One region of the Streptomyces sp. NBC_00569 genome, then DNA from elsewhere that is predicted to be linked to it. Evidence: riboswitches for the same ligand, from Rfam matches in the RefSeq annotation. Region 1 holds a riboswitch; the other holds the start of a gene.
The links. A riboswitch is a leader RNA that binds a small molecule or an ion and turns the genes downstream of it on or off. The one in region 1 is predicted to bind glycine.
Positions count from the first base shown of each region.

Region 2: linked by a shared signal. The riboswitch ahead of gcvP (aminomethyl-transferring glycine dehydrogenase) and the one ahead of gcvT (glycine cleavage system aminomethyltransferase GcvT) in region 1 are both predicted to bind glycine.

Region 1 is NZ_CP107783.1:3,747,393-3,752,446, reverse strand. Features, by position in the region: gene OHO83_RS16700 (L-serine ammonia-lyase) at 1-460, opposite strand, end outside; gene glyA (serine hydroxymethyltransferase) at 612-1,886, opposite strand; gene gcvH (glycine cleavage system protein GcvH) at 1,900-2,283, opposite strand; gene gcvT (glycine cleavage system aminomethyltransferase GcvT) at 2,375-3,514, opposite strand; glycine riboswitch at 3,562-3,673, opposite strand; glycine riboswitch at 3,674-3,777, opposite strand; gene OHO83_RS16680 (AAA family ATPase) at 3,975-4,592, shown strand; gene OHO83_RS16675 (enhanced serine sensitivity protein SseB) at 4,699-5,054, shown strand, end outside.
Region 2 is NZ_CP107783.1:8,068,476-8,073,529, reverse strand. Features, by position in the region: gene gcvP (aminomethyl-transferring glycine dehydrogenase) at 1-1,722, opposite strand, end outside; glycine riboswitch at 1,907-2,002, opposite strand; gene OHO83_RS36320 (PRC-barrel domain-containing protein) at 2,117-2,500, shown strand; gene OHO83_RS36315 (DNA polymerase IV) at 2,486-3,916, opposite strand; gene OHO83_RS36310 (MerR family transcriptional regulator) at 3,973-4,617, opposite strand; gene OHO83_RS36305 (bifunctional nuclease family protein) at 4,812-5,054, opposite strand, start outside.

The sequences.
Region 1 (5,054 bases):
CGACGAAGCCGCCGCCCACCGAGTAGTACGTCTTCTCCAGGACGAGGGCGCCCTCGTGGTCGTAGGCGAAGATCGTCATGCCGTTGGCGTGGTACGGGAGCGCCTTGCGGCGGTGCAGGACCAGATCGTCGTCGAAGCTGAACGGGATCTCGTGGACGCCGAGCAGGCTGAGCTTCCCGGAGGTCTTGATCGCCTCGACGCGGTCGTCGGCCTTCTCCACGTCGACGGTGCGGGGGGAGTCGCCCTCCAGACCCAGCAGGACCGCCTTGGGGGTGCCGTGGCCGTGTCCGGTGGCGCCGAGGGAGCCGTAGAGCTCCGCCCGTATCGAGGCGGTGTGGGCGAGCAGGCCCTCGTTCTTCAGGCGGCGCGCGAACATGCGGGCCGCCCGCATGGGGCCGACCGTGTGGGAGCTGGACGGGCCGATGCCGATCGAGAACAGGTCGAAGACCGAGATGGCCACGGGGTAACTCCTAGGTGGGGTTTCGGCGGACGCCGTTGTCCGCCGGGTGGTGCGCAGGTTCATACGGGGGCGGTGCATGGGGCGGGGCACCGCTCTCACTGTCCAGTGTGCGCGGTGCCCCGAAATTTCATACGTACAAATGCGTACGAAACTACTTCAGGCCGGGGTACAGGGGGTACTTGTCGGCGAGAGCCGTGACGCGGGCCTTGAGAGGAGCCGCCTCAGCGTCCCCGAACGGAGCGGGGGCCTTCAGCGCTTCGGCGATGATGTCGGCGACCTCGGTGAAGTCCTCGGCCTGGAAGCCACGGGTGGCCAGGGCCGGGGTGCCGATCCGCAGGCCGGAGGTGACCATCGGCGGGCGCGGGTCGTTCGGGACCGCGTTGCGGTTGACGGTGATGCCGACCTCGTGGAGACGGTCCTCGGCCTGCTGACCGTCGAGCTCGGACTCGCGCAGGTCGACCAGGACCAGGTGCACATCCGTGCCGCCGGACAGCACGTTCACGCCCACGGCGCGCGCGTCGTCCGAGGTCAGGCGGGCGGCGAGGATCTGGGCGCCCTCGATGGTGCGCTGCTGGCGCTCCTTGAAGTCCTCGCTCGCGGCGACCTTGAAGGAGACGGCCTTGGCGGCGATCACGTGCTCCAGGGGGCCGCCCTGGAAGCCGGGGAAGACGGAGGAGTTCAGCTTCTTCGCGAAGTCCTTCTTCGCGAGGATGATCCCGCCGCGCGGCCCGCCGAGGGTCTTGTGCGTGGTGGAGGTGACCACGTCGGCGTACTCGACCGGGTTCGGGTGCAGCCCGGCCGCGACGAGGCCGGCGAAGTGGGCCATGTCGACCCACAGGAAGGCGCCGGTCTCGTCCGCGATGCGGCGGAACGCGGCGAAGTCCAGCTGGCGCGGGTAGGCGGACCAGCCCGCGATGATGACCTTGGGGCGGTGCTCCTTGGCGAGGCGCTCGACCTCGGCCATGTCCACCAGACCGGCCTCGTCGACGTGGTAGGCCACGACGTCGAACTGCTTGCCGGAGAAGTTCAGGCGCATGCCGTGGGTGAGGTGGCCGCCGTGCGCCAGGTCCAGGCCCAGGATCGTGTCGCCGGGCTTGGCGAGCGCGAAGAGGGCGGCCTGGTTGGCGGAGGCGCCGGAGTGGGGCTGGACGTTGGCGTACTCGGCGCCGAAGAGGTCCTTGACCCGGTCGATGGCGATCTGCTCGGTGACGTCGACGTGCTCGCAGCCGCCGTAGTAGCGCCGGCCGGGGTAGCCCTCGGCGTACTTGTTGGTCAGGACCGAGCCCTGCGCCTCCATGACGGCGACCGGAGCGAAGTTCTCCGACGCGATCATCTCGAGGGTGGACTGCTGGCGCTGCAGTTCGGCGTCGACCGCGGCGGCGACGTCCGGGTCGAGCTCGTGCAGGGGGGTGTTCATGAGCGACATGGTCGTGGTGTCCCTAGTTGCCGGAGCCGGAGAACGCGTCGTACTCGTCCGCGGAGAGCAGGTCCTTCGGCTCGTCCGAGATGCGGACCTTGAACAGCCAGCCGCCCTCGAACGGAGCGGAGTTCACCAGCGCCGGGTCGTCCACGACATCCTGGTTGGCCTCGACGACCTCGCCGGTGACCGGGGAGTACAGGTCGCTGACGGACTTCGTCGACTCGAGTTCGCCGCAGGTCTCGCCCGCGGTCACCGTGTCACCGACCTCGGGGAGCTGGGCGTAGACGACATCGCCGAGCGCGTTGGCCGCGAACTCGGTGATGCCGACCGTCGAGACGCCGTCCTCGGCGCCCGACAGCCACTCGTGCTCCTTGCTGTAGCGCAGCTGCTGGGGGTTGCTCATGATCTGAATTCTCCTGTACGCGAAGGGGTGCTGCGGAACGAGGGGGGTGTGCGCTGGGTTACTTCCCGCGCCCCCGTGAGGACCGGACGGGCTACTTCTGGCGCTTGTAGAACGGCAGCGCCACGACCTCGTACGGCTCGTGGGCGCCGCGGATGTCCACGCCGACGCCCTCGGTGCCGGGGGCGGCGTGCGTCGCGTCGACGTAGGCGATGGCGATCGGCTTGCCGAGGGTGGGGGAGGGGGCGCCGGAGGTGACCTCGCCGATCACCTGGCCGTCGGCGACCACGGACATCCCGGCGCGCGGCACCCGGCGGCCCTCGGCGATCAGGCCGACGAGCTTGCGCGGCGGGGCGGTCTCGGCGCGCTCGGCGGCGGCCTCGAGCGCCTCGCGGCCCACGAAGCGGCCCTCGTTGCCCGTCTTCTCGAACTTCACGACGCGGCCGAGACCGGCGTCGAACGGGGTCAGCGCCGTCGTCAGCTCGTGCCCGTACAGCGGCATGCCGGCCTCCAGGCGCAGCGTGTCGCGGCAGGAGAGGCCGGCGGGGACGAGCCCGACCGGCGCGCCCGCGTCGGTCAGTGCCTGCCACAGCTTCTCGGCGTGCTCCGGGGCGACGAACAGCTCGAAGCCGTCCTCGCCGGTGTAGCCGGTGCGGGCGATGAGGGCCGGGACGCCGGCGACGGTGCCGGGCAGGCCCGCGTAGTACTTGAGACCGTCCAGGTCGGCGTCCGTGAGGGACTTCAGGATGCCGGGGGACTCGGGGCCCTGGACGGCGATCAGCGCGTAGGCGTCGCGGTCGTCGCGGACCTCGGCGTCGAAGCCCTCGGCGCGCTCGGTGATCGCGTCGAGGACGATCTGCGCGTTGCCCGCGTTGGCGACGACCATGTACTCAGGAAGACCGGCCTCCTGCTCGCCCAGGCGGTAGACGATCAGGTCGTCGACGATCCCGCCGTCCTCCTGGCAGATCATGGTGTAGCGGGCGCGGCCGGGGCCGATCGTGGACATGTTGCCGACGAGGGCGTAGTCGAGGAGGTCGACGGCCTGCGGCCCGGTGACGGTGATCTCGCCCATGTGCGAGAGGTCGAACAGGCCCGCCTTGGTGCGGACCGCGATGTGCTCGTCGCGCTCGCTGCCGTACCGCAGCGGCATGTCCCAGCCCGCGAAGTCGGTCATCGTCGCGCCCAGCGAGCGGTGCAGGGCGTCGAGGGCGGTCTTACGGGGGGCGTTGCTCATGAGTGGTGCTCCAGGATCCCAGGCATGACAGACGAGGGCGATGGTCTTCCTCCCCATCTGTCATCGGAACCTGAGAGGTTCGCCGGCGCCACACGTACAGGTGGTCGCGGCTTGCACCTTGGGTGGAGCGGCCAGGGGCCGCCCGCTTTTCAGATATGCCTCGCCCGCGCGGTACGGGGCCTGAGAGATTCAAGGGAGGAACTTGCTCCTTCGGCGCCCCCGGGGACGCGTAGGCGTCCGGGGAGCTCTCCCGCGCGGATTCAAGCGGCCGGTATGCAGTTGGTCGTGCTCTTGGCGCGCACATCATTGCATGCCGACCGTTCGGGGAAACCACTTGTACGGCATTACCGTCTCTTTACACTTGACGGGCAAGGGTGGCGTGACCGGAACGGGGAGGACGATCACGGTGCACAAGGCAGCGGCGGGTGCGTACGCGGCGGCAGGGGTCGGACAGCGCGCGATGCCCCGCCCGAGGTCGGTGACGGGGCGCGGTCCGGTCGTCAGGGATCTGCGCGGCAGAGGCGGCCGCACGCCGAGGCGCCTCGGCTTCGCGCGGGGTGACCTGATCGTGGTCTCGGGGCTCCCGGGCAGCGGCAAGTCCACGCTGATGCGCCGTGTGGTCGGCGCCGGGGGAGCCGTGCGCATCGACTCGCAGGACGCCCGTGACCGCTGGGCCGCCCGGCTGCCCCGGCTCCTCCCGTACGCCGTGTACCGCCCGCTCGTGCGGCTCGCGCACTTCGCCGGACTGCGACGGGCCCTGCGCTCGGGAGGCAGCGTCGTCCTGCACGACTGCGGGACGCAGGCCTGGGTCCGGCGCTGGCTGGCCAGGGAGGCCGGGCGCCGTGGCGCGGACCTGCATCTGATGCTGCTCGACGTCGACGCCGACACGGCGCTCGCGGGCCAGCGGGACCGCGGCCGTGGGGTCTCGCGCTACGCGTTCGCCCGGCACCGCCGCGCGGTCGCGGGTCTGGTGGAGTCGGCCGAGCGCGGTGACCTGCCGTGGGGCTGCGCGTCCGCGGTGCTGCTCGACCGGGACGCGACGGACGTGCTGAACGGGATCGCCTTCGAGGGCGGTTGACGCCCCGCGACCTCCTGTGAGTGTGCGGATACGGAGGGTGTCGTGTCATCCGCACGCGCTAGGGTTCGGCCGCAGACAGAGCGGTTCCAGAGCGGGTGGTAGGCACATGGACATTCCGGCGCAGGCTCATGCACATCCGTACGGCGGGTGGCCGGCCAACGAGCTGGAGGAGGTGCTCGCCGCCTCCCTCGGGGTCGACTCGGCGGGCGGCCGGATCGTCGAGGTCCTCGGGCGCAGTCAGGTGTGGATACCGCTGCCCCAGGGCGGCGGGCCCGGCAGCCCGAACCTCGACCTGCCGACGCTGGAGATCGAGGGCCAGGCCTATGTGCCCGTCTTCAGCTCGGAGGAGCAGTTCCTCGCGGTCGTCGGCGACCGGATGGGCTGCACGGTCGCGCCGGCCGTCGAGTTCGCGCGCGGGCTGCCCCCGCAGGTCGGCATCGCGGTGAACCCGGACGGCGCCGT
Region 2 (5,054 bases), 4.3 Mb from region 1:
GGAACCGGCGTTCGGCTGGAGCGACACGTTGTCGTAGCCGGTGACCTCCGCGAGACGCTCCTCCAGCTCACGGATGAGCGTGAGGTAGCCCTGCGCCTGGTCGGCGGGCGCGAAGGGGTGCAGCTGACCGAACTCGGGCCAGGTGACCGGCTCCATCTCCGTCGTCGCGTTGAGCTTCATCGTGCAGGAGCCCAGCGGGATCATGCCGCGGTCGAGCGCGTAGTCACGGTCGGCCAGCTTGCGCAGGTAGCGCAGCATCGAGGTCTCGGAGCGGTGCGCGTGGAACACGGGGTGCGCCAGGTAGTCGTCGCCACGCAGGAAGCCCTCGGGCAGCGTGTCCACGGCCGCCGCGTCGAGCGCGTCGACATCGGCCTCGACACCGAACGCGGTCCACACGGCGCCCAGCTGGGTACGCGTCGTGGTCTCGTCGCACGAGATCGACACATGGTCGGCGTCGACGAGGTGGAGGTTGACGCCGCCTTCGCGCGCGGCGCTCACGACATCGGCGGCCCGGCCCGCGACCTTCACGGTCAGGGTGTCGAAGTACGCGCCGTGCACGACCTCCACACCGCCGGCCTTGAGGCCCTCGGCGAGCAGCGTCGCGAACCGGTGCGTGCGCCGCGCGATGCCCTTGAGGCCGTCGGGCCCGTGGTAGACGGCGTACATGCCGGCCATGACGGCGAGCAGCACCTGAGCGGTACAGATGTTGCTGGTGGCCTTCTCGCGCCGGATGTGCTGCTCACGGGTCTGCAGCGCCAGGCGGTACGCCTTGTTGCCGTCGGCGTCGACGGAGACGCCCACGAGGCGGCCGGGCAGGCTGCGCGCGAACTTCTCGCGGACGGCCATGTAGCCGGCGTGGGGACCGCCGAAGCCCATGGGGACACCGAAGCGCTGCGTCGTACCGACGGCGATGTCGGCGCCGAGCTCACCGGGCGAGGTCAGCAGCGTGAGGGCGAGCAGATCGGCGGCGACCGTGACGACGGCGCCCAGCTCGTGGGCCTGCTCGATGACGGGCTTGATGTCGCGGACGGCACCGGAGGCGCCCGGGTACTGGATCAGAACGCCGACGACGCCGCGCTCGGCGACCTCGGCCGGGATGCCGTCGGACAGGTCCGCGACGACGACCTCGACCCCGGTCGGTTCGGCACGCGTCCGGATCACGGCGATGGTCTGCGGCAGCGCGTCCGCGTCGACCACGAAGGCGCCGTTCTTGACCTTGCCCATGCGCCGGGACAGCGCCATCGCCTCGGCGGCGGCCGTGCCCTCGTCGAGCAGCGAGGCGCCCGAGGTGGGCAGGCCGGTCAGCTCGGCGACCATCGTCTGGAAGTTGAGCAGCGCCTCGAGCCGGCCCTGCGAGATCTCCGGCTGGTAGGGCGTGTACGCCGTGTACCAGGCCGGATTCTCCATGACGTTGCGCAGTATGACGGGCGGCGTGAACGTGCCGTAGTAGCCCAGTCCGACCATCGAGTCGAGGACCTGGTTGCGGTCGGCGAGGGAGCGGAGCTCTGCGAGCACCTCGGCCTCGGTACGAGCCCCGGGAAGATCGAGCGCCTCGGCGCTCTTGATCACGTCCGGGACTGCGGCCGCCGTCAGCTCGTCGAGCGAGCCGTACCCGACCTGCGCGAGCATCTTGGCCTGCGCTGCTTCATCCGGACCGATATGGCGCTGCTCGAAGGGGATTCCCTGCTCCAGCTGGGAGAGCGGAATACGGTTGGCGGTCATTGGCGAGGCCTCCTGGTCATTGCGACCTGCGAGGGGCACCACGGCGCGGGTGCCCGGACGGCCTCCCCCTCTGTCATCTCAACCTGAGAGTTTCACCGGCACACCCCACATCACGGAGGGCATGACGACTTTCACCGTCGGTGAGAGCGGAGGCCTGAACGCCCGCCCTGCTTTCCAGAGTGACCTCGTCCGTGCGGTACAGGGGCCTGAGAGATTCCGGGGAGGAGTTGCTCCTTCGGCGCCTCCGGTGTCATCCGAAGGACTCTCCCGCACGGGGTCAGCAGCCATCGCAAGCCTACCAGCGGCGACAACACCCCCGGCCTCGAGTGGCCGCCTTCCCCAATGTGCACTTTGGTAGTGCTTACGGATGAGTTGCGAGCAGCTGGAGGGCCCCGTGCAGACCGATGTCGATCCGCGCAACCTGATCGGCCGCAAGGCGTTCGACCGCAACGGAGCCAAGATCGGAACCGTCGACGAGGTCTATCTCGACGACGCGACCGGTGTCCCCGAGTGGGCGGCGATACGCACAGGCCTGTTCAGCCGTGACGCCTTCGTCCCCCTGGAGCCGAGCGAGCTGGTGGAGGGCACGCTGCGCATCCCCTTCGAACGCTCCCTGATCAAGGACGCCCCCGACTTCGGCGTCGGCCGTCACCTCTCCCCCGAACAGGAACTCCAGCTCTACCACCACTACGGTCTCGACCTCTCGGCCCCGGACGACCCCAAGCCCCCTGAGGACCGGGACTTCGGCAAGATCGCCCGCCCGTCAGACGACACCTGACCCGGCTTCCGGCTCCCGCGCCGCAAAGCGCCCGGCCCCGCCCTCCACCAGCGGCAGCGGCTCCGCAGGTACCAGCGCGGGGTCATCGGTCCGGAACGTACGCACCCGCCCCGGCACCGAGTACGGCGTCTCGAAGCGCACGGTCACCCGCCCGAGCCCGCTGCCCTGCACCCACCCGTGCCCGAACTCCTCGTGCCGCACATCGTGCCCGGCCACCCAGCGCCGGTCCGCGGCCTCGACGACCTCTCCGGCAGCCACCTGGACCTCGTCCCCCGCGCCACCCGCCCCCTCCGCCTCGCCCTCACGCTCCCCCTCGGCCACGTGCGCATCGGCCTCGGCCTGTGCCCGCGCCTGCGCGAACAGGTCCTCCTGCGTGTAGTCGGCCAGGCCTGTCACCCCCACACCGAGCAGCCGCACCCCACCCGTCGTGTCCACGGACTCCAGGAGCCGGGCTGCCGCCTCCCGCACCACGGCGGGGTCGTCGGTGGGCCCGCGCAGCGTCTCCGACCTCGTCAGCGTGGAGAAGTCGTAGCGCCGGACCTTGAGGACCACGGTCCGCCCGGACCGCTCCGCCCCCCGCAACCGCTGCACGCACCGCTCCGCAAGCCGCTGCACCTCGGTCCGCACCCGCACCCGGTCGTGGATGTCCACGTCGTACGTGTCCTCGACCGACACCGATTTGGCGTCGCGCTCGGCCACCACGGGCCGGTCGTCGTGCGCGAGGGCCATGGCGTACAGCGACGCCCCGTGCGACTTCCCCAGCAGCCGCACGAGCTCGTCCTCGCCTGCCTCGGCGATCTCCTCGACCGTGGTGATCCCGGCACGTCTCAGATGATCCCCGGTCGCCGGCCCCACGCCGGGCAGCGTGCGCACCGACATGGGCCCGAGCATGGCGCGCTCGGTGCCCGGCTCTATCAGCACCAGACCGTCCGGCTTCGCCTCCTCGGAGGCGATCTTCGCCAGCATCTTCGACGCCGCGAGCCCCACCGACCCGGTCAGACCGGTCACGGCCTTGATCTCGTCCCGCAGCCGCTCACCGACGAGCCGCGCCGACGCGGCGTCCCAGGCCGTCTCACCGGCCTCCAGATCGACGAACGCCTCATCGAGGCTCAGCGGCTCCACCAGCGGCGACAGCGCCCGCAGCAGGCCCATCACCTGCTCGCTGACCTCCCGGTACAGCCGGAAGCGCGGCACGAGATACGCGGCATTGGGCGCGAGCCTGCGCGCCTGTCCTATCGGCATCGCCGAGTGCACCCCGAACACCCGGGCCTCGTACGAAGCGGTGGCCACCACCCCACGAGGCCCGATCCCGCCCACGACCACGGCTTTCCCGCGCAGACTCGGCTTCGACGCCTGCTCCGCCGAGGCGTAGAAGGCATCCATGTCGAGATGCAGGATGGTGGGCGCGGTTCTCACATGTCCGATGCTGCCCTACGGCACTGACAATGCCCCGGCTGACGCATCGGCCCCGCTCACACCGCGCGGTGGCGCCGTCTCGCCAGCTCGTCCGCCGGGTTGTTCCCGAGGAGCGTCTCGCCGGTGTCGATGCGCTCCCCGTGCAGCTGCGACAGGGCGCTCTCGACATCCCGCCACACCACACCGACAGCGATACCGAAGATGCCCTGACCGCCCTGGAGCAGATCATGGACCTCCGCAGGCGAGCTGCACTCGTAGACGGTCGCGCCGTCGCTCATGAGGGTCAGCCGCTCCAGATCACTGAAGCCGCGCTCCCGCAGATGCTGCACCGTGGTGCGGATGTTCTGCAGGGAGACACCGGTGTCCAGGAACCGCTTCACGATCTTCAGGACGACGACGTCCCGGAAGCTGTAGAGCCGCTGGGTCCCTGACCCGTGGGCCGGGCGCACACTCGGCTCGACCAGTCCGGTCCTCGCCCAGTAGTCCAGTTGCCGATAGGTGATACCGGCCGCCGCGCACGCGGTGGGGCCCCGGTATCCGACCTGCTCGGGCGTCGCCTCGTCATCCCGCTGAGCGACCACCGGCAACACCGTCGGCCGATGCGGAATGTGACCGGCCGCGTGGCCGTGAAGCGAGTACGGGCCGCTCTCCGCCGGACTGTGTCCGCCGCCCCCAGCCGTACCGCCGCCGCTGCTTCTCACGCCGACCTCCTCTTTGACCTGCCTTCTCGACGGTAGGCAGTCACCAGGGGTGCGTCAACGATCGCCACACTCGGCACGCCGAGTGATAATCACCCTACGAGTGGTTTCCCGTGCCTCACCGCGGGGAAAGGCTAGCCGAATGGTCCGGCCGGGCCTCCGGCGCGGCAGCGGCCGCCTCACGACGGCCGCTCGCCTCACTGACTGTTGGTCCCGAAGTCCTCGGGCGAGATCTGGTCGAGGAACTCGCGGAACTTCTCCACCTCGTCCTCCTGCTCATCCGGGATCGCGATCCCGGCATCGTCGAGCACACCGTCACTGCCGTAGATCGGCGTACCGGTGCGCAGCGCGAGCGCTATGGCGTCCGACGGGCGGGCACTGACCTCGACTCCGCTCGAGAACACCAGTTCCGCGTAGAAGACGCCTTCGCGCAGGTCCGT